3 regions of the Stutzerimonas marianensis genome follow, and region 2 is predicted to be linked to each of the others. Evidence: predicted binding sites of a transcription regulator. Region 2 holds the regulator's gene; each other region holds the start of a gene.
What was found. The regulator FliA, encoded in region 2, starts transcription of late flagellar genes. The targets are predictions, from matches to a motif close to CTAAAGTTTNNNNNNNNNNNGCCGNTAA.
Positions count from the first base shown of each region.

Region 1: MST27_RS22820 (methyl-accepting chemotaxis protein) is a predicted target of FliA. The motif match lies at 2,565-2,592, and genes of this name have one in related genera.
Region 3: MST27_RS22800 (methyl-accepting chemotaxis protein) is a predicted target of FliA. The motif match lies at 4,435-4,462, and genes of this name have one in related genera.

Region 1 covers NZ_JALGRD010000014.1:17,124-26,804, reverse strand. The annotation lists gene MST27_RS20545 (DeoR/GlpR family DNA-binding transcription regulator) at 1-313, opposite strand, end outside; gene MST27_RS22820 (methyl-accepting chemotaxis protein) at 388-2,535, opposite strand; gene glmU (bifunctional UDP-N-acetylglucosamine diphosphorylase/glucosamine-1-phosphate N-acetyltransferase GlmU) at 2,642-4,006, opposite strand; gene MST27_RS20530 (F0F1 ATP synthase subunit epsilon) at 4,114-4,542, opposite strand; gene atpD (F0F1 ATP synthase subunit beta) at 4,623-5,999, opposite strand; gene atpG (F0F1 ATP synthase subunit gamma) at 6,030-6,893, opposite strand; gene atpA (F0F1 ATP synthase subunit alpha) at 6,944-8,488, opposite strand; gene MST27_RS20510 (F0F1 ATP synthase subunit delta) at 8,504-9,040, opposite strand; gene MST27_RS20505 (F0F1 ATP synthase subunit B) at 9,053-9,523, opposite strand; gene atpE (F0F1 ATP synthase subunit C) at 9,617-9,681, opposite strand, start outside.
Region 2 covers NZ_JALGRD010000002.1:174,853-184,533, reverse strand. The annotation lists gene flhF (flagellar biosynthesis GTPase FlhF) at 1-1,279, shown strand, start outside; gene fleN (flagellar synthesis regulator FleN) at 1,371-2,198, shown strand; gene fliA (RNA polymerase sigma factor FliA) at 2,217-2,939, shown strand; gene MST27_RS03870 (chemotaxis response regulator CheY) at 3,062-3,436, shown strand; gene MST27_RS03865 (protein phosphatase CheZ) at 3,457-4,251, shown strand; gene MST27_RS03860 (chemotaxis protein CheA) at 4,264-6,435, shown strand; gene MST27_RS03855 (protein-glutamate methylesterase/protein-glutamine glutaminase) at 6,484-7,599, shown strand; gene MST27_RS03850 (flagellar motor protein) at 7,599-8,339, shown strand; gene motD (flagellar motor protein MotD) at 8,454-9,266, shown strand; gene MST27_RS03840 (ParA family protein) at 9,357-9,681, shown strand, end outside.
Region 3 covers NZ_JALGRD010000008.1:130,699-140,379, forward strand. The annotation lists gene MST27_RS15100 (uroporphyrinogen-III C-methyltransferase) at 1-476, opposite strand, end outside; gene MST27_RS15105 (uroporphyrinogen-III synthase) at 493-1,263, opposite strand; gene hemC (hydroxymethylbilane synthase) at 1,260-2,198, opposite strand; gene MST27_RS15115 (LytR/AlgR family response regulator transcription factor) at 2,403-3,149, opposite strand; gene MST27_RS15120 (sensor histidine kinase) at 3,146-4,228, opposite strand; gene MST27_RS22800 (methyl-accepting chemotaxis protein) at 4,497-6,428, shown strand; gene argH (argininosuccinate lyase) at 6,526-7,920, shown strand; gene MST27_RS15135 (GNAT family N-acetyltransferase) at 8,012-8,494, shown strand; gene MST27_RS15140 (hypothetical protein) at 8,563-9,096, shown strand; gene MST27_RS15145 (magnesium transporter CorA family protein) at 9,097-9,681, opposite strand, start outside.

The sequences.
Region 1 (9,681 bases), on a different contig from region 2:
CCGCGGTGGTGGTGCCGCTGTCGATGATGATGCGGGCATGCTCGCGGATGCGGTCGACAGCCGCACGGGCGATGGCCTGCTTGTATGGCGATACAGGGAGCGCGGTGTCGCCGATCAGTTCCTGCGGCAAGGGCACTGCGCCACCGTAGCGACGCAGCAGCAGGCCGTTCTTTTCCAGCGCGGCGAGGTCCTTGCGGATGGTGACCTCGGACGTCTCGAAACGCCCGGACAATTCATCGACACTCACCTCGCCCTGCGCATTGAGCAGGGCAAGAATGGCGTGACGACGTTGCGGTGTGTTGCGTTTCGACATTGATAAGTTTCGATTCGAAAGAAAGTGCGCGAATCAAAACCTAATCTGCGGCAGCCGTCAACGGCTAGTCGGTGTTACACCCGAAAATAGCTCATCAGGCTCTGCTGATGATTAGCCAACTGGTTGAGCGCCTGGCTGACCCGTGCCGACTCGTCGGCCTGACCGGACAGCGACTCGGTCACGTCGCGGATGCCCGCGACATTTCGGTTGATCTCTTCGGCCACGGCGCTCTGCTGCTCGGCCGCACTGGCGATCTGCAGGTTCATGTCCGAGATCACAGCGACCGCATCACCGATTCGACGCAGCGCAGCGACCGCTTCTCCGACCTGCCCCACGCTGCCCTGGGCCTGGCTGTGGCTGTCCTGCATCGCCGACACCACCTCGCGGGTGCCGTTTTGCAGGCGCTCGATGACCTGGCGAATTTCCTCGATGGATTCCTGGGTCCGCTTGGCCAGGTTTCGAACTTCATCGGCAACCACCGCGAATCCGCGGCCGGCCTCCCCGGCACGCGCCGCTTCGATGGCCGCGTTGAGCGCCAGCAGATTGGTTTGCTCGGCGATCGCGCGGATGACCTCGAGCACTGATCCAATCTGCTCGCTGCTGGCGGCGAGGCCCTGGACCTGGGTCATGGCGTGAGTGAGTTCGCCGGCCAGGCTGTCGATGCTCTGCGTCGTGGCGTCGATCACGCTGAGTCCATCGTGGGTCGCCTGGTCGGCACCTCGCGCCGCTTCGGCGGCCTGGGCCGCATTGCGCGCCACGTCCTGCGCCGTGGCGCTCATTTCCTGCGAAGCCGTGGCCACCTGGTCGACCTCGCGGAACTGCTGCTGCATCCCGGCGCTGGTCTGGCTGGCAATCACAGCGGACTGATCCGCACTGCTGCGTGCATCCTGCACCGAGCGCTTGACGTCGGCGATGGTCGGCTGGAGCTTGTCGAGAAAGCGGTTGAACCAGCCCGCCAGCGCACCCAGTTCATCTTCACGGGCATAACTGAGCCGTCGGGTCAGATCGCCCTCACCGCTGGCAATGTCCTTGAGCATGGCCGCCACACCCTCGATCGGGCGTGTCACGCCGCGCGCGGTCATCCACATCAGCCCCAGGCCCAACAACACCGCAGCCAGGCCGATGACCAGCGCGGATACGCTGTCGTCCCGGCTCTGCTCTTGCAGCTGCTGTTCCAGCCGCAATGCCGGGCCGAGGAGCACCTGCCGCGGCACTTCCAGCAGCACCGCCCAGGCAGGCAGACCCGGGATTGGCGCGACCGGCTGCAGCACGCGCAACATGTCACCGTTCTCCAACAAGGCGTTCTGCCCTGCCGCCACGGCCGCGCCGATGGCCTGGGCATCGTCGGAAAACGCCTTGTCCATGGGCTGGCCGAGCTGTTGAGGGTCACGGCTGTGTCCGGCCAGCAGCTTGGCCGGGCTTATGACGCTCAGATGGCCCTGCCCCTGATAAAGCTGCTGGTGCGCCTGCTGGCTGAATTGCTGTAGCGAAGCGAGGCTGATGTCGACGCCGACCACCCCGATGACCTTACCCTCCTCGATCATCGGCAACGCAACACTGGTCATCAACAGCTTTTGGCCTTCGACCTCGTCGAAATAGGGGTCGAGCAGACAGACTTTGGCGGTATCGCGCGGGCAGCTGTACCAGGCGTTGTAGGGCGCACCGCTAAGGCCCGGGGTGGTATCGGCGAGCGTCTGCTCGTCCATGGTTTCGTAGCTGAGCTCACCGGGCTTGCGCTGAGACCAGTACAGAGAGAACCGCCCGGTGTCGTTGCCGCCCATTTCCCCGTTGCCAATGAACATGCCGTCCTTGTCATCCAGTGCATCGGTTTCAAAAATCACATACAGACCGATCAACTCGGGATTGGCCTGCAGAGCCTTCTTGATCTGGTAATGGAGATCTTCACGGACCTCGAAGGCATTGGCCATGCGCTCGATGGATTGCTCGCGCAGGGACAGCACCTGACGAACGAAACCCTGCCCGTACTGGTAGGCCGCGTTGAACTGGCGCTCGATACGCAAGGCCTGCGCCTGGCCACGGGCCTGCAGATTGTTGCGCGCCGACTCCTCCAACATGCTCCCGCTGGCCGCACTGACCAGCGCCACGGCCTGACGCGACTGGTAGAGCGAGGCACTGACCAGCAGACCGACGATAAGCAGCAGGCAAAGGCCCGCCAGCAGCGTGATTTTCCACTGAATGGAGAGGCGGTTGAGGGAGGGCATGGACGTATCCTTTATGGTTATGCCCCATTGCATCGGCCAGACGTACGATCTCTTGAGCCGATTCCCTCATCCAAAGGCCAGGTTTCGTATCAGCGCCCCGAACAGGCTACTTGCGTATTTTTTGCGGACGCGTCCAGCCTTGAATCAGCGCCTGACGCGCTCGCCCGAGGGCAAGCGTGCCAGGCGGTACGTCTGCCGTGATGACCGATCCGGCGCCAGTGGTCGCGCCGTCACCCAGCGTCACCGGTGCGACCAACGAGCTGTTGGACCCAATGAAGACGTCCTCGCCCATGACCGTGCGGGACTTGTTGGCGCCGTCGTAATTGCAGGTAATGGTGCCCGCGCCGATGTTGCTCCGCGCACCGATCTCGGCGTCTCCCAGATAGGCCAGGTGTCCGGCCTTGGCGCCCTCGCCCAGGCGCGCATTCTTGACCTCGACGAAGTTGCCAACATGCGCATGCGCGGCAAGCACCGCCCCAGGTCGCAGGCGGGCAAAGGGCCCACAATCAGCCCCCGCACCGAGTTCGGCGCCTTCGAGATGGCTGTTGGCCTTCACGTGCGCGCCGCGGCGCAGCACACTGTCGCGGATCACGCAGTTCGGGCCGATCTGGACGCCGTCCTCGATAACCACCTCACCCTCGAGAATGACGTTGACGTCAATCGTCACATCGCGGCCGACCGTCACCCTGCCGCGCAGGTCGAAGCGCGCCGGATCGCGCAAGGTCACGCCCTGCGCCATCAACCGACGGGCCGCACGCTGCTGGTAGTGACGCTCGAGCTCGGCGAGCTGGATGCGGTCGTTGGCCCCCTGGACCTCCATGGCATCGAGCGGCTGCTCCGTGGCCACGGCCAGGCCGTCGGCCACGGCCATGGCGATCACGTCGGTCAGGTAGTACTCGCCCTGGGCATTGCTGTTGGACAGACGCCCCAGCCAGTCCCCCAGACGCTCGCCCGGCACCGCGAGAATGCCGGTATTACCCTCCCGGATGAGCTTCTGCTGTGTGGAGGCGTCCTTGTGTTCAACGATGGCCTGAACCCGACCGTCTTCACCCCGCACGATACGGCCGTAGCCGGTCGGATCAGCCAACTCGACCGTCAGCAGGGCCAACTGCTCGGGACCAACCTGCTGCAGCAAACGTTCGAGTGTATGGGTTTCGATCAACGGCACATCACCGTAAAGGATCAGCACCCGCTCGGCCGACAGGGCTGGCAGGGCCTGAGCCACGGCATGCCCGGTGCCCAGCTGCTCGGTTTGCATCACGAAACTCACATCCTCCGCCGACAGGCGCTCCCTGACCTGCTCGGCGCCATGCCCGATCACCACATGGATGGCGGTCGGCGACAGCGCGCGTGCGGTGTCGATGACATGACCGAGCATGGATTGACCAGCCACTGGATGCAGCACCTTGGGCATGGCCGAACGCATGCGAGTGCCCTGGCCGGCGGCGAGAATGACGATATCGAGAGACATGGAAGATCCTGAGCAATCGTGACCCGGGGGTCGAACCTGTTGGCTGGAAAAGAAAAAGGGTAGCCAAGGCTACCCTTTTACTCACGCGCGATGAAGCGAACGAACGATCAGCCGCGGCCGTACTTCTTGCGCAGCTGCTCGATGGTACGCAGCTGAGCCGCTGCCTCGGCGAGACGCGCAGACGCCGAACCGTAGTCGAAATCGGCGCCCTTCTCGTGCAGCGCCTTCTCGGCCGCCTTGACCGCCTCCTGCGCGGCCGCCTCGTCGATGTCCTTGGCCCGCGTAGCGGTATCGGCCAGGACCTTCACCATGTTCGGCTGAACCTCGATGAAGCCGCCGGAAATATAGAAGATGTCTTCCTCACCGCCCTGCTTGATCACACGCACCGGACCGGGCTTGAGATCAGTCAACAAGGGGGCATGGCCCGGCAGGATGCCCAGATCACCCAGGTGACCGTGAGCGACGACCATCTCCACCAGCCCCGAGAACAGCTCTTCTTCCGCGCTGACGATGTCACAGTGGACTGTCATAGCCATACTTATGCCTCGGTAATCAGCCTGCCCTTCGACATGGGCCGAAGGACGGGCTTATTGGCGCCCGCGAACGGGCGCGCCAGTTACAGTTTCTTGGCTTTCTCGATGGCTTCGTCGATGCCGCCAACCATGTAGAACGCCTGCTCCGGCAGGTGATCGTAGTCGCCAGCGAGAATGCCGGCGAAGCCACGGATGGTTTCCTTCAGCGGCACATACTTGCCCGGCGAGCCGGTGAAGACTTCGGCCACGAAGAACGGCTGGGACAGGAAGCGCTGGATCTTACGTGCACGGGATACCAGTTGCTTGTCCGACTCGGACAGTTCGTCCATGCCGAGAATCGCGATGATGTCCTTCAGCTCCTTGTAGCGCTGCAGCACGTACTGAACACCACGGGCGGTGTCGTAGTGCTCCTGACCGATCACGTTCGCATCCAGCTGGCGCGATGTGGAATCGAGCGGATCGACCGCCGGGTAGATACCCAGGGAAGCGATGTCACGCGACAGAACCACGGTGGCGTCCAGGTGGGCGAAGGTGGTCGCCGGGGACGGGTCGGTCAGGTCGTCCGCAGGAACGTATACGGCCTGAACGGAGGTGATCGAACCGCTCTTGGTCGAAGTGATGCGCTCCTGCAGAACGCCCATTTCCTCGGCCAGGGTCGGCTGATAACCCACCGCGGACGGCATACGCCCCAGCAGTGCCGATACTTCGGTACCGGCCAGGGTGTAACGGTAGATGTTGTCGACGAACAGCAGAACGTCCTTACCTTCATCGCGGAACTTCTCGGCCATGGTCAGGCCGGTCAGTGCAACGCGCAGGCGGTTTCCTGGCGGCTCGTTCATCTGGCCGTAGACCAGGGCGACCTTGTCCAGGACGTTGGAGTCCTTCATCTCGTGATAGAAGTCGTTACCTTCACGAGTACGCTCACCCACACCGGCGAACACGGAGTAACCACTGTGCTCCATCGCGATGTTACGGATCAGCTCCATCATGTTTACGGTCTTGCCGACACCAGCACCACCGAACAGACCGACCTTACCGCCTTTGGCGAACGGGCAGACCAGGTCGATAACCTTGATGCCGGTTTCCAGCAGCTCGTTGCCACCAGCCTGCTCGGCATAGCTCGGCGCCGCGCGGTGGATGCCCCAGCGCTCTTCTTCACCGATCGGGCCGGCTTCGTCGATGGGGTTACCCAGGACGTCCATAATGCGGCCCAGAGTGGCAGTGCCCACCGGTACCGAAATGGCCGCGCCAGTGTTGCTGACATCCAGGCCACGCTTGAGGCCTTCGGTCGAACCCATGGCAATGGTACGGACGATGCCGTCGCCCAGCTGCTGCTGGACTTCCAGGGTGGTTTCGGCGCCAGTGACCTTCAGCGCGTCATAGATGTTCGGTACCAGATCGCGCGGAAATTCCACGTCGATAACGGCGCCGATGATTTGAACGATACGTCCGCTACTCATGTTTGGTTCCTCTGAATATTTGAACCGTTCTTAAACCGCGGCAGCGCCGCCGACGATTTCCGAAATTTCCTGCGTGATCGCAGCCTGACGGGCCTTGTTGTAGACCAGTTGCAGGTCGCTGATCAGCTCACCGGCATTGTCGGTCGCGTTCTTCATGGCGATCATCCGGGCGGCCTGTTCGGCAGCACCGTTCTCGACCACGGCCTGGTAGACCTGGGACTCGACGTAGCGTACCAGCAGCGCATCGAGCAGCAGCCGTGCGTCAGGTTCGTACAAGTAGTCCCACTGTCCTTTTGGCGCGGCCTGATCGTCACTGGCCGCCAACGGTAGCAGCTGCGCTACGGTCGGCTTCTGCGTCATGGTGTTGATGAACTTGTTCGACACCAGATAGAGACGGTCCAGACGGCCTTGATCGAAAGCATCCAGCATGACTTTGACGCTGCCAATCAGATCGTTGATCGACGGCTCTTCGCCAAGCCCGTTCACGGCGGCGACGACGTTGCCACCAAAGCTGCGGAAGAAGCTCGCACCCTTGTTACCGATCACGCACAGGTCGGCCTCGACATTACTGTCGTGCCACTCCTTCATGTTCTTGATGAGCGCCTTGAACAGGTTGGTGTTCAAGCCACCGCACAGGCCACGATCGGACGACACGACGATGTAACCGACACGCTTGACCGGTCGCTCGACCATGAACGGATGGCGGTATTCCGGGTTGGTATTGGCCAGGTGGCCAATTACCTGCTGGATCCGCTCCGCATAAGGACGGCTGGCAGCCATGCGCATCTGTGCCTTGCGCATCTTGCTGACCGCCACCTTTTCCATGGCGCTGGTGATCTTCTGCGTGCTTTTGATGCTCGCAATCTTGCTGCGAATCTCTTTTGCGCCTGCCATTTGACACCTATCGCGTTAGCAGGCGGGAGCCTCGCGGCTCCCGCTGCGGCTTACCAGGACTGGGTGGCCTTGAACGACTCGATGCCGGCCTTGATGCCCGCGTCGATCTCGTCGTTGAAGTCGCCCTTCACGTTGATCTTGTCCAGCAGAGCGGAATGCTCGTGGCGGAAGTAGGCGATCAACGCCTGTTCGAAGGCACCCACCTTGGCGACCTCGATGTCCTGCAGGTAGCCACGCTCGGCGGCATACAGCGACACCGCCATCTCGGCGATCGACATCGGCGCATATTGCTTCTGCTTCATCAGCTCGGTGACGCGCTGACCATGCTCGAGCTGCTTACGGGTCGCTTCGTCCAGGTCAGACGCGAACTGCGCGAACGCCGCCAGTTCACGGTACTGAGCCAGGGCGGTACGGATGCCACCGGAGAGCTTCTTGATGATCTTGGTCTGCGCGGCGCCACCAACACGGGATACCGAGATACCGGCGTTGACCGCCGGACGGATGCCTGCGTTGAACATGGACGACTCGAGGAAGATCTGACCGTCGGTGATGGAAATCACGTTGGTCGGAACGAACGCGGAGACGTCGCCGGCCTGGGTCTCGATGATCGGCAGAGCGGTCAGCGAGCCGGTCTTGCCGGTCACAGCGCCATTGGTGAATTTCTCGACATACTCTTCGGAAACGCGCGATGCACGCTCCAGCAGGCGGCTGTGGAGATAGAACACGTCACCCGGGTAGGCTTCACGTCCCGGCGGACGGCGCAGCAGCAACGAAATCTGGCGATAGGCCACGGCTTGCTTGGACAGATCGTCATAAACGATCAGCGCGTCCTCACCACGGTCACGGAAGTACTCGCCCATGGTGCAGCCGGCATAGGGTGCCAGGAACTGCAGCGCAGCCGATTCGGAAGCCGAAGCAGCGACGATGATGGTGTTCTCCAGGGCACCGTGCTGTTCCAGCTTGCGCACCACGTTGGCGATGGTCGATTGCTTCTGGCCGATCGCGACGTAAACGCACTTGATGCCGCTGTTGCGCTGGTTGATGATCGCGTCGATCGCCAGCGCGGTCTTGCCGATCTGGCGGTCGCCGATGATCAGCTCGCGCTGACCACGACCGACCGGGATCATGGCGTCGACCGACTTGTAGCCCGTCTGTACCGGCTGGTCGACCGACTTACGCCAGATCACGCCCGGCGCGACCTTCTCGACCGCGTCGGTGGCCTGAGCGTTAACCGGGCCCTTGCCGTCCACCGGGTTGCCCAGCGCGTCGACGACGCGGCCCAGCAGCTCCGGACCGACCGGTACTTCCAGTACCCGGCCAGTGCATTTGGCACTCATGCCTTCGGTCAGACTCTGGTAGTTGCCGAGCACGACGGCACCGACGGAGTCCTGCTCCAGGTTCAGGGCCATGCCGTAGACGCCGCCAGGGAACTCGATCATCTCCCCGTACATCACGTCGGCCAGGCCGTAAATGCGCACGATACCGTCGGATACGCTGACGACGGTGCCTTCGTTGCGCGCTTGAGCGGCTACATCGGTACTGCCGATGCGCTGCTTTATGATTTCACTTATTTCGGAAGGATTCAGTTGCTGCATGCCACGACCCTCAAATCAGGATTTCAACGATTCGGCCAACTGGCTCAGTTTGCCGCGGACCGAACCATCGACAACCACATCGCCAGCGCGGATGACAACGCCGCCGATCAGTGCAGGGTTCACGACCTGCTGGGGGTTGACGGTACGATCTAGCCGCTTCGACAAGGCGGCAGCCAAGGTTTGGAGTTGCGCAGGGGTGAGCTCGAAAGCGGTCTGCACTTCAACGTCGATTGTCTTTTCGGCTTCTGCCTTGAGTTCCTCGAAGAGCTCCCGAATCGTCGGCAGCACGTCCAGGCGATCATTGTCACCGAGCGTGGAGACGAAATTGCGGAAGGCTTCATCGACATCGCTGCCAAGCAGCTGAACCAGTGTCTTGACCTTGCTTTCGCTGGTCAGCCGCGGGTTCTTCAGCAAGTCGGCAACCTGGGGAACTTCAACGGCAACCGCAGCCAGGCTCAACATGCCCGACCAGGCGTCGATCCGACCGGCTGAACCGGCGAACTCGAAAGCGGCCTTTGCATAGGGCCGAGCAAGCGTCTGGGTATTGATCATCGCTTGCCTCGCTTAGAGTTGGGAGGCCAGTTTTTCGACCAGATCGTTGTGTGCCTTGGCGTCCACCTGGGACTCCAGGATTTTCTCCGCACCCAACACGGCTAATGCCGCTACCTGGTTGCGCAGTTGCTCCTTGGCACGATTCACTTCCTGCTCGATTTCGGCGCGGGCACCGGCGACCAGTCGCTCACCTTCGATGCGCGCCTGCTCTTTGGCTTCCTCGACGATCGCATTGGCCTGCTTGTTGGCCTGCTCGATGATCTGGGCAGCCTGTCCCTTGGTCTCACGGAGGGTGTTGGTCACCTTCTCCTGAGCCAGTTTCAGGTCTTGCTGCGCACGGCCTGCAGCGTCCAGACCTTCGGCGATTTTCTTCTGGCGTTCCTGCATGGCCTTGGTAATGGGCGGCCATACGTACTTCATGCAGAACCAGACGAAAATAGCGAAGGCGAACGTTTGACCGAACAGCGTCAAGTTAATGTTCACAGCGATATACCTCGTGCTATTTCGTTCGACGCGGTTGTCAATTCCTCGGCAACGGGGCTCGCCGGGCGAACCCCATCAGGAACCGGAAAAGTCTTAGGCAGCGACAACGAAGATGAGGTACATCGCGATACCAACACCGATCATCGGTACGGCATCGA
Region 2 (9,681 bases):
ACGTTTCTTCGCAGCCGACATGCGTATCGCCATGAAGATGATTCGTGACGAGCTGGGCGCTGATGCCGTGATCACTGGCAATCGCCGTGTGGCCGGTGGCGTCGAGCTGACGGCCGTGCTCGATTATCCGATGGAGGCGGTGGCGCCCAAGCAGCCGAATCCGGCGCTCGAGGCGGAGCTGCGCAAGACTCAGACCCGTATCGCCAACGCGCATGCCGAACTGAGCGCGCCGCACACGGAGCCGGCACGCGACCGTCAGTTGCTTGACGAGAAACCTGCCGCGAGCGCCAAGCCTGCCGTTGCGCCTGCTGCCGCGATGGCAGCATCGGCACTCGACTCGCGTGCCGTCGAGGCCATGCAGTCCGAATTGCAGGGGCTGCGGGAGCTGATCGAAGTGCAGCTCGGGTCGTTGGCCTGGGGGCACGAGCAGAATCGTCGCCCGCAGCAGGCCGGCTTGTGGCGTCGCCTGCAGCGCCTCGGCCTGCCGGCGGACCTGTCGCGCGGGCTGCTGGAGAAGGTGGCCGCGATCAGCGATCAGCGTCAGGCCTGGCGCATGCTGTTGGCGCACCTGGCCCAGTCGATCAAGGTGACCAAGCACGAGCCGCTGGAAGAGGGCGGTGTGATTGCCCTGGTCGGCCCGGCCGGCGCCGGCAAGACCACGACCCTGGCCAAGCTCGCCGCACGCCATGTCCTCAAGCACGGCGCGCAGAGCATCGCCCTGGCGAGCATGGACAACTACCGTATCGGCGCTCAGGAACAGCTCAAGACTCTGGGCCGTATCCTCAACGTGCCGGTGATCCAGATCGACCCGAGCCAGCCGCTGAGCAAGAGCCTGGAGCCGGTCGCGCGCAAGCGGCTGATCCTGCTCGACACCGCCGGTCTGCCGGCGGGCGATCCGATGATGCGCCTGCAGCTTCAGGCATTGGCCGATCGGGGCGTGCGTTCGAAGAACTATCTGGTGCTCGCGGCGACCAGCCAGAGCCAGGTGCTGAAGGCGGCCTGGCATCACTACCGGCCTTGCGGGCTGGCGGGCTGCATCCTGACTAAACTTGACGAGGCGGGTACTCTGGGCGACGTGCTCGGGCTGACCATCAGCCAGCATCTACCGATTGCCTACCTCGCCGACGGTCCGCGCATTCCAGAGGATCTCCAGCTGCCACGGACGCATCAACTGGTCAGCCGGGCGGTGAGTCTGCAATCCGAAGAGTCGCCCAGCGAGGAAACGATGGCTGACATGTTCTCCGGCCTGTACAACGGATCTTCGCGGAGGGCGGGATGAACAGGGCGCTGCGTGAGAGCGAAACACTAGACGCGTTCGGGCTGAACGCATCGATGGCCTGCGGGCCCCAGCAAGATATAGGCGTTTGATGATGGGTATTCATCCCGTACAGGTTATTGCAGTGACCGGCGGCAAAGGTGGCGTCGGCAAGACCAACGTATCGGTCAATCTTTCCTTGGCGCTGGCCGACCTCGGTCGGCGTGTCGTGCTGCTCGACGCCGACCTTGGCCTGGCCAACGTCGACGTGCTGCTCGGCTTGACGGCCAAGCGCACCCTGGCGGACGTGATCGCCGGTGACTGTGATCTGCGCGATGTCATGATCCAGGGGCCGGGCGGCGTGCGCATCGTGCCCGCCGCGTCCGGCACGCAAAGCATGGTGCAGCTGTCGCCGATGCAGCATTCCGGTCTGATTCAGGCCTTCAGCGAAATCGGCAACGACATCGACGTGCTGATCATCGATACGGCCGCCGGCATCGGCGACGGTGTCGTGAGCTTCGTGCGGGCGGCGCAGGAGGTCCTGCTGGTCGTCACCGACGAGCCGACGTCGATCACTGACGCCTACGCGCTGATCAAACTGCTCAACCGCGACTACGGCATCAGCCGGTTCCGGGTGCTGGCGAACATGGCGCACGCCCCGCAGGAAGGACGCAATCTATTCGCTAAGCTGACCAAGGTGACTGAACGTTTTCTTGACGTCGCCCTGCAGTACGTCGGCGCGGTTCCCTACGACGAGGCGGTTCGCAAGGCCGTTCAGAAACAGCGCGCGGTCTACGAGGCCTACCCGCGAGCCAAATGCTCGCTGGCGTTCAAGGCCATCGCGCAGAAGATCGACACCTGGCCGCTGCCGGCGAACCCGCGTGGCCACCTTGAGTTCTTTGTGGAGCGCCTGGTCAGGCCCACCGCAAACGCACACGACTGACAGCGGCTGGAATCGGTTATGTACAACACCAAAGTGGCTAAAGACTCCCAGTACCAGCTCATCGAGCAGTACGCCCCGCTGGTCAAGCGCATCGCTTATCACCTGCTGGCGCGGCTGCCGGCCAGCGTGCAGGTCGACGATCTGATGCAGGCCGGCATGATCGGCCTGCTCGAGGCGTCGAAGAAGTACGACTCCGGCAAGGGGGCGAGTTTCGAGACCTACGCGGGCATTCGCATTCGTGGCGCCATGCTCGACGAGGTCCGCAAGGGCGACTGGGCGCCGCGTTCGGTGCACCGCAATTCGAGGATGGTGAGCGAAGCGATACGCGCAATCGAGGCCAGAACCGGACGCGACGCTAAAGATCATGAGGTTGCGGCCGAACTTAAATTGAGTCTCGATGAGTACTACGGCATTCTGGGCGACACCCTGGGCAGCCGCCTGTTCAGCTTCGATGATCTGCTGACCGAAGGCGAGCACGGGGAGTTCGGTGAAGATGCCGCCAGTGCACATCCGGAACCGTCTCGTGATCTCGAGGACGAGCGTTTCCAGCAGGCCCTGGCCGATGCGATCGCCAATCTGCCCGAACGTGAAAAGCTGGTGCTGTCGCTGTATTACGACGAAGAGTTGAATTTGAAGGAAATCGGCCAGGTTCTGGGCGTCAGCGAGTCACGGGTCAGTCAGCTGCACAGCCAGTGTGCGGCGCGCCTGCGGGCCCGTCTCGGCGAATGGCGCGCTCGATAGGTCGGTTCTCAAGAAAACGCGAATAGAAACTGCTCTGGGCGAGCTTCATGAACGAAGCCCGCAACAGACCCTGAGCAGGTTCTGGGATTTCGGGATTTACGGAGGTGTACTTGGACAAGAACATGAAAATCCTCATCGTCGACGACTTTTCGACGATGAGACGGATCATCAAGAACCTCTTGCGCGATCTGGGCTTCACCAACACCGCCGAGGCGGATGATGGCACCACTGCACTGCCTATGCTCAAGAGCGGCAGTTTCGATTTCCTCGTCACTGACTGGAACATGCCCGGCATGAGCGGCATCGACCTGCTGCGCGCGGTGCGTGCGGACGACCGCCTCAAGCACCTGCCGGTGCTGATGGTGACGGCCGAGGCCAAGCGTGACCAGATCATCGAGGCCGCGCAGGCCGGTGTTAACGGGTACGTGGTCAAGCCGTTCACGGCTCAGGTACTCAAAGAGAAAATCGAGAAGATCTTCGAGCGCGTCAACGGCTGAAGTAACGCCGCGAGGGCACTATGACGCAAGCAGACCAAAGCCTGGCGGAGTTCGAAGCGACGCTCAAGGCTCACGCACCCCAATTGATCGAAAGCCTCCAGCAGGGCCGATTCGAAGAAGCGGCCCAGATGTTCAACGAGCTCAACCAGGCTCGGAACCAGGGGCTGTATCAGGAAGTCGGCAAGCTCACCCGGGAACTGCACAACGCCATCGTCAAACTGGAGATGGACACCTGTGCGACGGGGGGCGACCCGTCCCCGATCACCGATGCAACCGACCGGCTGTCTTATGTCGTGGAAATGACGGAGAAGGCGGCCAACCGGACCATGGACCTCGTCGAGGAATCCGCGCCGTTGGTCAACTACGTCAGCTACGAGGCACAGAGCCTGACCGCCGATTGGCAGCGCTTCATGCGCCGCGACATGAATGCCGAGCAGTTTCGTGACCTGGTCAAGCGGCTCGATCAGTTCCTGCAGCGGACCATGAACGACGGGACCCAGCTGTCGGAGAACCTCAGCGAGATCATGCTTGCTCAGGATTTCCAGGACCTGACCGGTCAGGTGATCAAGCGAGTCACGCGACTGATCACCGAACTCGAAAGCAACCTGCTCAATCTCGTGCTGATGGCCGGCCAGGTCGATCGCGTCGCGGGTATCCAGCACGACCGCGAAGAGCTGCGCGCAGAGCAGGAACGAAAAAAACTAGAAAAAGGCCCTTCCCACGGTGAAGGTCCGCAGATGCATGCCGATATACGTGAGGATGTCGTATCCGGGCAGGACGATGTCGACGATCTGCTTTCGAGCCTGGGCTTTTAGGGGATGTGAAATATGAGCTTCGACGCCGATGAAGAAATCCTCCAGGATTTCCTGGTAGAGGCCGGCGAGATTCTCGAACTATTGTCAGAGCAACTGGTGGAGCTGGAGAGCAGCCCCGATGACGCAGCCTTGCTCAATGCGATTTTTCGCGGGTTCCATACGGTAAAGGGTGGTGCGGGTTTCCTCCAGTTGCATGAACTGGTCGAGTGCTGCCACATCGCCGAAAACGTCTTCGACATCCTGCGCAAGGGTGAGCGTCGCGTCGACTCGGAATTGATGGACGTCGTGCTGCAGGCACTGGACTCCGTCAACGAAATGTTCAGTCAGGTGCGTGAACGTACCGCGATTACGCCTGCCACGCCGGAGCTGCTGGCGGCACTGTCGCGCCTGGCCGAGCCGGCTTCTGCTGCGCCGGCCGCTGCCGAACCGGTTGCCGTGGCGGCCGAGCCCGCCCCCGAGCCTGTGAACGCGGACAGCGAGTTCGAGCAGTTCCTCGGCGCACTCGACGAGGCAGCGGAGGCCCCGGCCGCGGCTAGCGGTGATGAGATCACCGACGAAGAATTCGAATCGCTTTTGGATCAGTTGCACGGCAAAGGCCAGTTTGCGACCGCGACCGGCACCGAACCGTCCGCCGAGGCAGTGTCTACGTCCGCCCAGCCGGCCAGCGATGAAATCACCGACGAGGAGTTCGAAGCGCTGCTGGACCAGTTGCATGGCAAGGGTCAGTTCGCCGAGGCGCCCCAGGCGTCGGCTACCCCGGTCGAACCCGAAGCTGCAGCGCCGGCCGGGGACAACATCTCCGACGACGAATTCGAGGCATTGCTCGACCAGCTCCACGGCAAGGGCAAGTTCGAACCTGAAGTAGTCGCCACCGCTCCGACCGCGAAGGCCGCGGTCAAGCCAGCGGCCGCCGCGTCGGACAAACCGGTTGAAAAGGCCGCTCCAGCCAAGCCGGCCGCGTCTGCCGCGCCCAGCAAACCTGCGGCAGCGCCGGCGCCGGAGAAGCCGGTCAGCGAGGCGGAAACCACCGTGCGCGTGGACACGGCGCGGCTCGACGAAATCATGAACATGGTGGGCGAGCTGGTACTGGTCCGTAACCGCCTGGTCCGCCTGGGTTCCAACAGCGGCGATGAAGCCATGTCCAAGGCCGTGTCCAATCTGGATGTGGTCACGGCCGACCTGCAGAGCGCGGTGATGAAGACGCGCATGCAACCGATCAAGAAGGTGTTCGGCCGTTTCCCGCGCCTGGTTCGCGATCTGGCGCGCAGCCTGAAGAAAGAAATCAACCTGGAGCTCGTCGGCGAAGAGACCGACCTGGACAAGAACCTCGTCGAGGCACTGGCCGATCCGCTGGTGCACTTGGTGCGCAACGCCGTCGACCACGGCGTCGAGACGCCCGAAGAGCGGGAAGCCGCCGGCAAGCCGCGCACCGGACGTGTGGTGCTGTCCGCCGAGCAGGAGGGCGACCACATCCTTCTGCAGATTACCGACGACGGCAAGGGCATGGATGCCAACATCCTGCGTGCCAAGGCGGTGGAGAAGGGCATGCTGGACAAGGATGCCGCCGATCGCCTGAGCGATCTGGAGTGCTACAACCTGATCTTCGCTCCGGGATTCTCGACCAAGTCGGAGATCTCCGACGTGTCGGGGCGCGGTGTTGGGATGGACGTGGTCAAGACCAAGATCTCCCAGCTCAACGGCACGGTCAACGTGTTCTCCACCAAGGGGCTGGGCTCGCGCGTCGTGATCAAGGTCCCGCTGACTCTGGCGATCATGCCGACCCTGATGGTGATGCTGGGCAACCAGGCGTTCGCCTTCCCGCTGGTCAGCGTCAACGAAATCTTCCACCTCGACCTGTCGCGCACCAATGTGGTCGACGGGCAGGAAGTCGTCATCGTGCGTGACAAGGCCCTGCCGCTGTTCTACCTCAAGCGCTGGCTGGTTCAGGGCGCCGAGCACGAGGAGCAGCGCGAGGGGCACGTGGTGATCCTCAGCGTCGGCAACCAGAGCATCGGCTTCGTCGTCGACCAGTTGGTCGGCCAGGAGGAAGTCGTGATCAAACCGCTGGGCAAGATGCTGCAGGGCACGCCTGGCATGTCCGGCGCGACCATCACGGGCGACGGCCGGATCGCGCTGATCCTCGACGTTCCCAGCATGCTCAAGCGCTACGCGCGCCGGGTCTGATCATCTGGGCGGCGGCTCCTGCGGGGCCGCTGTCGCTAGGAGTGTTTTATGGCAGTCAAGGTTCTGGTCGTCGACGACTCCGGCTTCTTCCGGCGCCGGGTCTCGGAAATTCTCTCGGCAGACCCGAACATCCAGGTGGTTGGTACCGCGACCAACGGCCGCGAGGCGATCGACCAGGCGCAGGCGCTCAAGCCTGACGTCATCACCATGGACTATGAGATGCCGATGATGGACGGCATCACAGCGGTACGGCAGATCATGCAGCGCTGCCCAACGCCGGTCCTGATGTTCTCCTCGCTTACGCACGAAGGCGCACGGGTGACCCTCGATGCGCTTGATGCCGGCGCGGTGGATTTCCTGCCTAAGAACTTCGAGGACATCTCTCGCCACCCGGCCAAGGTCAAGCAGTTGCTGTGCGAGAAGATCCACACCATCGCGCGCAGCAACCGCCGCTACAGCAGCCATCTCGGCACGTCTAGCACGTCGCCCTCGCTGTCCAGCCGCACCGCGCCGGTTTCGACGCGCCACACCACGGCGTCCCCAGCGGCAACCGGACATGCGCAGCCGGCACCGGCTTCCAGTTCGCCGGCACCGCGCCGCAAGGCCTATCGGCTCGTGGCCATTGGCACTTCCACAGGCGGACCTGTGGCGCTGCAACGCGTTCTGACCCAACTCCCGGCCAGCTTTCCGGCGCCCATCGTGCTCATTCAGCACATGCCGGCGGCTTTCACCAAGGCCTTCGCCGAGCGCCTGGACAAACTCTGCAAGATCCAGGTGAAGGAAGCCGAGGATGGCGACCTGTTGCGGCCGGGGCTCGCGTTGCTGGCGCCGGGTGGCAAGCAGATGATGGTCGACGGCCGCGGCGCGGTTCGTATCCTGCCGGGGGATGAGCGGCTCAACTATCGCCCCTGTGTCGACGTGACCTTCGGCTCTGCGGCCAAGGCGTATCAGGACAAGGTTCTGGCCGTGGTCCTGACCGGCATGGGCGCCGACGGGCGCGAGGGCGCGCGCATGCTCAAGCAGAGTGGCAGTCAGGTCTGGACCCAGGATGAGGCGAGCTGCGTGATCTATGGCATGCCCATGGCCGTCGCCAAGGCGAACCTCAGCGATGCGGTCTATGGCCTCGACGAGATCGGCCGGCACCTGAGCGAGGCCTGTATCTGATGGATGTACTCAGCCTCATCGGGCTGGTTCTGGCATTCGTCGCCATCGTCGGGGGTAACTTTCTCGAGGGCGGCCATGCTTCCGCCCTGCTCAACGGGCCTGCTGCATTGATCGTGCTGGGCGGGACGCTCGGCGCCGTGCTGCTGCAGACACCGATGTCCGTTTTCATGCGGGCGATGTCGATCGTTCGCTGGATTTTCTTTCCGCCCCGCATCGACATGCTCGGTGGCATTGCGCTCGTCACTGGCTGGAGCGGTATCGCACGCAAGGAAGGCCTGCTGGGTCTGGAGCCCGTAGCGGAAATCGAACCCGATCCCTACGCACGCAAAGGGCTGCAACTGCTGGTCGATGGGGCCGAGCCGGAAGTGATTCGCAGCATCCTCGAAGTCGATCTCTATACACAGGAAACCCGCGATCTGCGCGCGGCGAAGGTGTTCGAGAGCATGGGCGGCTACTCACCGACCGTCGGCATCATCGGTGCGGTGATGGGCCTGATCCATGTGATGGGTAATCTCGCCGACCCCAGCCAGCTTGGCAGCGGGATCGCCGTGGCCTTCGTCGCGACCATCTACGGTGTGGCCTTCGCCAACCTGCTGGTGCTGCCGATCGGTAACAAGCTCAAGAGCGTCGTGCAGAAGCAGACGGCGTACCGCGAAATGCTGCTAGAAGGCGTGCTGTCGATCGCCGAAGGCGAAAACCCACGCTCGATCGAGATGAAGCTGCAAGGCTTCATGGATTGACCGAGTCGACGCCATCCGCGGGGACCCCAGTATGCAGCGCATCCAGACCCTTGATCAGATCGCGACGCCACGCTCGCGAAAGCTCGGCGCATGCCGCTGCGGGAGCCACTGAACATGGCACGCCGCAGAACGCATGAGGAACCCGAAAACCACGAGCGCTGGCTGGTCTCCTATGCTGACTTCATCACCTTGCTGTTCGCGTTTTTCGTGGTGATGTACTCGATTTCCTCGCTCAACGAAGGCAAATACAAGATCCTTTCGGATTCGCTGGTCGGCGTGTTCAACCAGCCTGACCGTTCCATCATGCCGATCCCGGTCGGCGAGGAGCGGCCTCGCTCCAGTCAGCACGACACGCCCTCGGTCGTTGAATCGGACGCGGCCACAGCCAATCCCGTGGATCCGCTCGACAGCATCGTGCGCAGCATGCGCAGCGCCTTCGCCGACCTGATCGAAACCAATCAGCTGACCGTCCGCGGCAATGAACTCTGGGTCGAGATCGAACTGAATTCCAGCCTGTTGTTCCCCAGTGGCGACGCGCTGCCCAATGACCAGGCGTTCGGCATGCTCGAGAAGGTTGCCAACATTCTGGCACCCTTCGACAACCCGGTTCGCGTGGAAGGCTTCACCGACAACCTGCCGATCAGCACGGCGGCCTACCCGACCAATTGGGAGCTCTCGGCGGCACGGGCGGGCAGCGTGGTGAGGATGTTGGCTGCCGGCGGTGTGAATCCGTCCCGAATGGCCGCCGTGGGCTATGGTGAATTTCAACCCGTGGCGGACAACGCCACGGCCGAGGGGCGGGCACGCAACCGGCGGGTGATCCTGGTGATCTCGCGCAACCTGGACGTCCGCCGGAGCGTGTCGGATGTGGGGCGCACCAGCGAGGCTCGGCCTGGCATACAACGTGCAGCCGCTACCGATCAGTAGGTGCCGCGAGGCAGTTTCGTCAATTCCCCGTCGCCGACACGGCCGGCGGGGCAGAGGCCGGTCTGGTGCTATCCGGATGGAAAAACGCGTATGAGAGTCTGGGCTGTAGCCAATCAGAAAGGTGGGGTGGGCAAGACCACGACGTCGGTGTCGCTCGCTGGCTTGCTGGCCGATTCCGGCAAGCGCGTCGTGGTGCTCGATCTTGACCCACACGGGTCGATGACCAGCTATTTCGGCCAGGACCCGGACAACATCGAGCGCAGCGTGTTCGACCTGTTCCAGCATCAGGGCACCGTACCCGAGGGTCTGCCCCGGGAGCTGCTGGTGCCGACGAGCCATGAGCGGATATCGCTACTGCCGTCGAGTACCGTGCTGGCGACGCTGGAGCGCCAGTCGCCGGGCCAGAACGGGCTCG
Region 3 (9,681 bases), on a different contig from region 2:
CGGCTGGCGCCCAACACCTGTTCGACCCGCCCGGCAAGTCGTTGCTGGACGCTCTGCACCTGCGCCAGCAGCCTGCGCTGCTCGTCCAGCTGCTCGGCCGAGGGCAACTGCTCCAGGCGCGCGATGCGACTGGCCAGTTGCTGGCTGCGGTCTTCCACCGAGCGGGATTGCTCGCGGGTTGCCTGGACGGCCTCGCGCTGCGCCTGCTCACGCTCGGCGAGTTGCTGCGTCTGCCAGACGCCGTAGCCGCCCGCCGCCAACCCCGCCAATGCAACCAGCAGCGCCACACCGGCCAGCGCCTTGCCACCGCCGCCGCCGCCGCCGGAACTCGAGGTTGCGGCCGATGCCTTGGGCGGAGGAGCCTGAGGGGGTACCTTCGTGTCCTTGGGAGCGTCTTTCTTGGCGGGTTCCTGCGGGGTGGCGGGATCATGTCCCTTGGGCTGCTGCGGTGACTTGTCGGGATCTGTTTCGCTCACGTTTCCATCCTTTGCATCAGGGATGCGGGCTCGGGGTTTCCCGTAACGCCGCCAGCAACGCCGCGGCTCCAGCACCGCGACAGTCCACAATTCGTTTTGCACCCAGCTGCGTCGCGAGCGCCGCAACTCGGGGGCTCGGTACGAACAAGGGTAGCTCAAGCAGTTCGGCCCAATCGTCGCCCGCCAACTGACGCAACGACTGCAAACCTTGTCCACTGCTGACCACCAGCGCATTCAGCCGTTCCGAGCGCACCTTCCCGAGCAGTGTTCCGGCCGGGTAGGTGGGAAGGTAGCGGCGATACAGTTCGAGGCTGTCGACCTGCACGCCCCGCTGGCGCAAGGTCTCGGCGATCAGCTCGCGGCCGCCCTCGCCCCGCAACAGCAACACCTTTGGTTCGGGCACCGCGACGGCCTCGGCCAGACGCGGCAGCGCGAGCAGGGCTTCGCTGTCGTCACCACTGTCCGGCCAGCTCACGTCGAGCCCGTACGCCTCCAGCAGTCCCCCGGTCGCCGCACCCACGCTGAACCAGACCTGCCCGAACAGGGGTTGCGGCCAATAGCGATCCAACCGTTCGAGCCCCAACCGCGCAGCGGGCTTGCTGACGACGATGACGGCGTGGTAGCGATCGAGCTCGAGCATCGTCGCACGCTGTTCCGCGGTTTCCGGTAACGGCTCGATGGCCAGTAGCGGCAGGCTGCTGCTGTGAATGCCGTGCTCGTCCAGCAGATCGGCAAGCGCGGCGCTTTCTTCGGCCGGCCGCGTCAGCAGCAGGCGCCAGCCGGTCACGCCTTGCCCGCCTCGCCATAGATATCCGCCAGAATCTTGCCGGCGCCCTGAGCAAGCAAGTCTTCGGCGATTCGCACGCCGAGCGCCTGGGCCTCAGCCGCCGGGGCGCGTCCTTCGGCACGCAGCAATTGCGAACCATCGGGCTGCCCGACCAAACCGCGCAACCAGAGCTCGTCGTTCTCGAGCACCGCATAGCAGGCGATCGGCACCTGGCAGCCACCGTTCAGGTGGCGATTCAGGGCCCGCTCCGCGCTGACGCGTACGGCGGTGTCGGCGTCGTTCATGCATTGCAGCAACTGGTGCAGCTCGGTGTCGCTCGTACGGCATTCGATACCCACCGCCCCCTGGCCGCCGGCCGGCAGGCTCTCTTCGACACCCATACTGGCGCGGATACGCTCGCCGAAGCCCAGCCGGATCAGACCGGCTGCGGCCAGGATGATGGCGTCATACTCGCCAGCGTCGAGTTTGGCCAGGCGAGTATTCACGTTGCCGCGAAGAAACTGGATTTTCAGATCGGGTCGCCGTGCCAGCAACTGGGCCTGACGCCGCAGGCTGGACGTACCGACCACTGCACCGGCCGGCAGCGCGGCAAGATTCTCGTAACGATTGGAGACGAAGGCGTCGCGCGGGTCTTCCCGCTCGCAAATGCAATACAGGCCCAGCCCCTCTGGAAATTCCATGGGCACGTCCTTCATCGAGTGAACAGCGATGTCCGCTTCGTTTTCCAGCAGCGCCGTCTCCAGCTCCTTGACGAACAGCCCCTTGCCACCGATCTTCGCCAGCGGCGCATCGAGCAACTTGTCACCGCGGCTCACCATCGGCACCAGGCTTACGCGGACTTCAGGATGCGCTGCTTCGAGGCGAGCCTTGACGTATTCGGCCTGCCACAGGGCCAGGGCACTCTTGCGGGTGGCGATGCGAATTTCGCGGGACATGAACGATTCCAGACAGATGAACTGCCGGCGATGATAACAGGCCAGATCGCCAGACTGAGCTGGCGGGGATCAAGGAAAAGGCGGCTCGAAGCTCGAAGCGGACCCACGTGGCGCCATCAAGCGCTCACCATGCGGGCCGTGCAGCTGGCTGCACCTGAGGCCGTCGCCAGCTCGCTGTGTTCGCTTCTCGCTTCCAGCGGCCGATCAGAGACTCTGCATCAGCTTCCGCACCCCAGCGACATGCCGCCGGCTCACGGTCAGCGGCTCGCCCTCGAGCCCCTTGAGGAACAGCTGGAAATGCCCGAGCGGGGTGCGCTGCAGGCGCTCGATACGGTCGCGGTAGACCAATGCGTTGCGATGGATCCGCACGAAGCGATCGCCGAACTCGTCTTCCAGCGCCTTGAGCGGCTCGTCCAACAAGACTTCGCCACCCTCGTGGCGCAAGGTCACGTATTTGTGATCGGCAATGAAATAGATCACCTGTGGCAGCGGGATGAGTTCGATGCCCTTGCGTGTCCTGGCGCTGATATGGCTGCGCGGGCCGACGCCGGAAACGGCGGCCGGACGGGTCAGCGCGGCAAGCTGCACGCGGTTCGGCCGCTCGGCCTTTTTCAAGGCTTCGGCGAGGTGTTCCGGTCGAACCGGCTTGACCAGATAGCCCACGGCACTGACCTGGAAGGCTTCCAGCGCGAACTCGTCGTGGGCGGTGCAGAAGATCACGGCCGGCGGCGCATCGCGCTCGCAGAGTTTGGCAGCGACCTGAAGGCCGTCGAGGCCCGGCATGCGAATGTCCAGCAACACAACGTCAGGACGCAGTTCCTCGATGAGGGACAGTGCTTCCTCACCGTTGGAGGCGGAAGGTTCCAGGACACGATAGCCGTCAAGGTCACCTACCAGTCGGCTGAGGCGCTCGCGGGCTAGAGGTTCGTCATCGACAATCAGCACATTCATATAGTTCTGGCTTCCTGCTGTTGTGTCGCACACGGATAGCGTAGACAGGTGTAGTGACGGGCATTACGCCGCTCCACGCTGAGACTCGCTGCAGGACCGAAAAGTGCCGTTAGTCGTGCGTCGATGTTGTGCAACGCCTGGCGAGTCCCCCGGGATGGCTGGGCTTGAGCGGTTTCGTCAAACGGGTTGCTGACTTCCAGATTCAGCACCCCATCGACGTAATCCGCCTTCACGCAGACCAGCCCGCCGTCGATACGTGGCTGAATTCCGTGAATCAAGGCATTTTCCAACAGGGGCTGCAAGGTCAGTTGCGGGATCGGCAGGTCATCCGGCACACCCGCGACCTGCCAATCGACGCGCAGGCGGTCACCGAGGCGATATTGCTCGATGGCCAGGTAGCGGCGCGACAGCTCCAGCTCATCGGCCCAGGGCACCAGCGTCCCCGGGCGCGCAAGACTGGCGCGAAACAGATCGGAAAGATCGAGAACCGCCTGCTCGGCCTTGCCCGGATCGGTCGCCACCAGGCTGGCGATGCTGTTCAGGCTGTTGAACAGGAAATGCGGCCGAATGCGCGCCTGCAACGACTCGATCCGCGCCTTGAGTTCGGCCTGCTCCTGCCGCCGCCACTGGCTTTGCAAATAGAAATAGCGCAGCAGCAAACCCGACATGATCAGGCTGATCAAGGCATGGCGCAGGTACAGGTTGACCTCGCCAGCACGGGTCAAGGGACCGCCAAGCTGGTAGATGTCCGCCACGGCCGTGCACGCCAGCGTCAGGCCGACCACCAGCGCGCAACAGGCGAGCCCGGCCAGCCAAGGCGGCAGCTTCGCCAGCAGCGGGCGCAGCTGGCAGGTCGTTCCGGCCGAGAGCAGCATCACCCACTGCACGAACAGTGACGTCAGCGCCAGGCGCATCCAGTTGAACCCCGGCTGCATCGGCTCGGCCAGTACCAGCACCAGGACCAGCAACTCGGCCAGCAACACCAGGCCGAGCAGCGCGTCCGGCTGGCACAGCTCGGGAACGAAGAAGTCATCGGCAAGGGGCGCCGGCCGCGTTCGATCAGGTTTTCTTGTTCGCATGTTCAGAGTTCCGCGCCGCGAAGGCGCAACGCAAGGTGAGCCCGGCAAGGCGGATGCCCGCCGTGGCGCAGCCGCAGGCCAGTCTATCGACTCGGCGCGATCAGAAGGTGACGAGCGGTCGCCAGTTCCACCCTTTGGCAGTTATGCATCCGCCCGTATCGGCCGATAAGGACTTCTACGGATGACTCGCCATGGCGCATGATGGCGTAATGATTGCATCGCTACCCCCGATACGTTACCGCTACCGCTGCCCTAGGAGTATTGCCCCGTGCTGCTGTTTTCGTCGCTGCGTAGCCGCTTGCTACGCCCGGTAGTCCTGACACTGTGCGGCGCCGTTCTGGTGCAAGTCCTGGTTGCACTGGCCTTGACCCGGAGCACCATCGACGGGCTCGAACAGGACATCGAGCAAAGCCTGGGCGAGGATTCGGCGCGCCTGCTGCACGCGCTGCGTTCGGCAGATGCCGAAGTCCGGGGTGGCATTACCAATCTGGCCGAGCGCATGACCGGTGACCTGTCCCAGGGGCTGACGCAGCAGTTGACCGAAGAGCAGAAGCAGCTGAAAGACGTGCTGGAACGCCATCTCAAACAGTCCGGAGACGACCTCGCCACGCTGCTTGCTGGCGTTGCGCCGGCAGCGATCTGGGACAACGACGTACCGGCGCTAACCGAGTTCGTCAGGATGGCTCACCGCAACCCGGCGGTCGTCTTCGTCGTCTATTTCGATGCCAATGGCAACCAGCTCACCCGCCACCTGAACCGCCAGGATCCCCGAGTCAAGGCACTGCTGGACAAGGGCACCGGTCGCACCGCGTTCGACAAGGTACTGTCGGCCGCCGAGAACGACCCGACGCTCTATCTCGCCAAGACTTCGATCAACCCCAAGGGCGCGGACATCGGTCAGGTGATCCTCGGCTTCTCCACCTCCGCGGTGAGCACCGAACTGGCAGCCTTCGACAGCCGCTTCCAGGCCCTTGTCGCTGGCGGAGCCAAGCTGGTGGAGGCCGGCCTCGCCACCACCGCCAACGACAGTGCGAAGATCATGGCGTCAGGCCTGGCCGCTGCGACGGAAGTGGCGCAAAGCATCGAGTCCAATAGCCAGGAGGCCGTAGAGCGTTCGGCTTCGGCGCTGCTATGGAAAATCAGTGTCGCCCTCGCCGTCACCGGCGCGCTGCTCCTGCTCGCCGTCACCTTGGTGCTTGGGCGTCAGGTACTGCGCCGGCTGGGCCTGCTCAGCACCGCACTGCGCGGCCTCTCAGCCGGCCACGGCGATCTTACCCAGCGCGTCGAGATCCACAGCGCAGACGAGGTGGGTGAAATGGCTGACGCGGTCAACGTATTCCTGGCCAAGCTTCAGCCGATCGTCCAGGAAGCACGCCACATCGCCGTCCAGACGGGGGCGGAAATCGACACCCTGGGCAACCGTAGCCGCGCTGCTGCAGCCGCCGCCGAGCGGCAACGTGACGAAGTCGCCGGAAGCCTGCAGGCGCTGGCCGACATGACCCAGCGCGCGCAGGACGAAAGCCGAGCCATGCAGACCGCACTCGATCAGGTCGCCTCGATTCGCAAGGCGGCGGTCGATAACGAGGCGATTTCAGAGCAGGTGGGACGGACAATCGAGGCGCTTGGCGGTGGCGTACAGACGAGTGCTTCGGTGATCGAAAAACTGGCCAAGCAGAGCGAGCAGATCGAGGTGGTGCTGACCGTGATTCAGGGCATCGCCGAGCAGACGAATCTGCTTGCGCTGAACGCTGCCATCGAAGCCGCTCGTGCTGGCGAAAGCGGCCGTGGATTCGCCGTGGTGGCCGATGAGGTGCGAGCGCTCGCCAGCAAGACTCAGCAGTCTACCGGCGACATCCAGGCGCATATCGAAAGCCTGCAACGGGGCGCAAGAGACGCCGTCTCGGCAATCGACACCGCTGGCAAGCAAGCCGAAAGCGGCCTGGTTTCCCTGGGCAGCAGTCGCGACCTTCAGCGCGCATTGCAGGCCGCCGTCGAGCAAGTGCATCAGGTCGTAAGGGAGGCGACCCAGGGCGCGAAACAACAAGCCGGCACCGCAACGGCCGTGCGCGAGCGGGTCGAGGTCATCCTCACCGAAGCCGAGCGCGCTGCCGAAGCGGTGACTGCAACGGCGGCCAGCGGGAAAGCGCTGGGCGTGCTCGCGCAGAGGCTCGAGGCCAGCCTCGGACAGTTCAAGGCCTGATAAAGCCGCTCGCTGCGGAGCGCCAACACGGAAGCGGCGCGTAACCCTGTTATTATTCGGGCCCTTCAATTTGCCCATCGATTCAGCGAGCGCATACATGAGCACCGACAAGACCAACCAGTCCTGGGGCGGCCGTTTCAGCGAGCCCGTCGACGCCTTCGTCGCCCGATTCACCGCCTCCGTCGAGTTCGACAAGCGCCTCTATCGCCACGACATCATGGGCTCCATCGCCCACGCCACCATGCTCGCCAAGGCCGGCGTGCTGACCGATGCCGAGCGCGACCAGATCATCGCCAACCTGAAGGACATCCAGGGCGAGATCGAGGCCGGCACCTTCGACTGGCGCGTGGACCTGGAAGACGTGCACATGAACATCGAGGCGCGCCTGACCGACCGCATCGGCATCGTCGGCAAGAAGCTGCACACAGGCCGCAGCCGCAACGACCAGGTGGCCACCGACATCCGCCTGTGGCTCCGCGACGAAATCGATATGATCCTCGGCGAAATCACCCGTCTTCAGCAGGGTCTGCTGGGTCTCGCCGAAGCCGAAGCCGACACCATCATGCCCGGCTTCACCCACCTGCAGACCGCCCAGCCGGTGACCTTCGGCCATCACCTGCTGGCCTGGTTCGAGATGCTCAGCCGCGACTACGAGCGCCTGGTCGACTGCCGCAAGCGCACCAACCGCATGCCGCTCGGCTCGGCCGCACTGGCCGGCACCACCTACCCGATCCAGCGGGAAGTCACCTGCGAGCTGCTGGGTTTCGAAGCGATTTCCGGCAACTCGCTGGACGGCGTCTCCGATCGCGACTTCGCCATCGAATTCTGCGCCGCCGCCTCCGTGGCGATGATGCACCTGTCGCGCTTCTCCGAAGAGCTGGTGCTCTGGACCAGCGCCCAGTTCCAGTTCATCGACCTGCCGGATCGTTTCTGCACGGGCAGCTCGATCATGCCGCAGAAGAAGAACCCGGACGTGCCCGAGCTGGTACGCGGCAAGACTGGGCGCGTATTTGGCGCGCTGGCAGGCCTGCTAGTGCTGATGAAGGGCCAGCCGCTGGCGTACAACAAGGACAACCAGGAAGACAAGGAACCCCTGTTCGACGCCGCCGACACCCTGCGCGACTCGCTGCGCGCCTTTGCCGACATGGTCCCGGCGATCAAGCCCAAGCGCGAAATCATGCGTGAAGCGGCGCTGCGCGGCTTCTCCACAGCAACCGATCTGGCCGACTACTTGGTGCGTAAGGGCCTGCCCTTCCGTGATTGCCACGAAATCGTTGGCCATGCGGTGAAGTACGGCGTGCAGACCGGCAAGGACCTGGCCGAGATGACGCTGGACGAGCTGCGCCAGTTCAGCGACCAGATCGGCGATGACGTCTTCGCCGTGCTGACCCTGGAAGGCTCGGTCAACGCCCGCGACCATATCGGCGGTACCGCCCCGGCGCAGGTGCGCGCTGCTGTTCAGCGCGGCCGCGAGCTGCTGGCCCAGCGCTAACCCGCCGTCTGTCGGAGCGAGCTCGCTCGCGAAGAGGGCCGCTCCGAAGTCCGTTCGCGAGCAAGCTCGCTCCTACAGGAAAGAGATCCCCATGCCCCTGACTATCCGCCCCGCCACCCGCGCAGACGCTGACCTCATCCTGCGCTTCATCACCGAACTGGCGATCTACGAGCGTGCCGAACACGAGGTGAAGACGGACGCAGCGGGTATCGAGGCGAGCCTGTTCGGCGACGACGCAACAGCCCACGCCTTGATCTGCGAGCGCGACGGCCAGCCGATCGGCTATGCGGTGTACTTCTTCAACTACTCCACGTGGCTCGGCCGCAACGGCCTGTACCTCGAAGACCTCTACGTGACGCCCGAGGCGCGCGGCACCGGCGCCGGCAAGGCGCTGCTCAAGCACCTGGCCCGTATCGCGGTGAGCCGCGGCTGCGGCCGTTTCGAATGGGCAGTGCTGGACTGGAACGAGCCGGCCATTCAGTTCTACCGCTCGCTTGGCGCCCGGCCACAGGATGAGTGGACGACCTACCGCGTGACTGGCACGGCCCTCCAGGCGCTTGCCGAAGAACCCTGACAGCCAGCGGGAACTCCCGGCCACGCGGCGGCGACCAACGCAGGTATCGTCGAAAAAGCCGCAAGCTGATGGCCGACCTCAAAACGCTATTGCTCAACCGGGACACCGAGGTTGCGGAAGTCTTCGAGTCCGCGAAGGAACGGCTGAGTTTCTATCGCTCGGAAATCCACTTCGAGTCGACGCTGCTGGCCAGCCGTACCAGCAGCTATCTGTCGTCGCAGTCATTCCTGATGATCGCCTTCGCCTCTTCCATGGCCAATACCAATCCTGAATGGGGCAGCCTGTTCCGCCTCGTCGTGCCCAGCCTGCTGGCCGCGCTCGGGCTGATCACCTCGCTGCACGCCGTGCCGGGCATCCGCGCCAGTTACGATGTCATCGAACGCTGGCATCGCAAGCAGGCCGAACTGTTGCAAACCGAAGGCAGTGCCGCGCTGCTGAGCAACCACCAATCGGCGCTGTTCGGTGAGGGCGACAATCCGGCCGGTGGCGAACGCTACAAGCGCACCCTGCTCTTCTCGCTGCGCACGCCCATCATCTTCGGCAGCGTCTGGGCATTGCTGGGTGCTTTCTGCATCGTGCTGTACGTGGTGGGCGTCGACTGATCAGAGCCAATCGCGGAACTTGAACCAGGCGTAAGGGATGATTGCCGAGACCACCATCATGCCGAGCGCCATGGGGTAGCCGAGCAGCCAGCCCAGCTCGGGCATGTGCTCGAAGTTCATCCCGTAGACGGTTCCGACCAGGGTCGGTGGCAGAAACAGCACCGCGGCGATGGAGAACACCTTGATGATGGCGTTCTGCTCGATGTTGATCAGGCCCAGCGTTGCGTCGAGCAGGAAGGCAATGTCGCCGAGCAGGCGCGCCTGGTGCTCGCCGAGCGAGCGAACATCGCGCTCGAGCGCCTTGAGCGAGCCCTTGGCGACGCCGTGCCGAGAATCGTCGGCATGCAGGCGGTAGAAGGCCGTCAGGCGGCTCGCGCTGAACAGGCTTTCGCCCAGTTGCGACAGCAGTGACCGATGCTGACCCAGCTGCTGGATGACCTGTTGCAGGTCGGTACGCTGCGTCTTGCGCTCATCGAACACCCGTCGCGAAAGCGCCTGTAATTGGACCTGGACACTTTCGAGCACATCAGCGATGCGGTCGACGACCGCGTCGGCCAGGCCGACGAACAGCGGGTGACTGGAGGT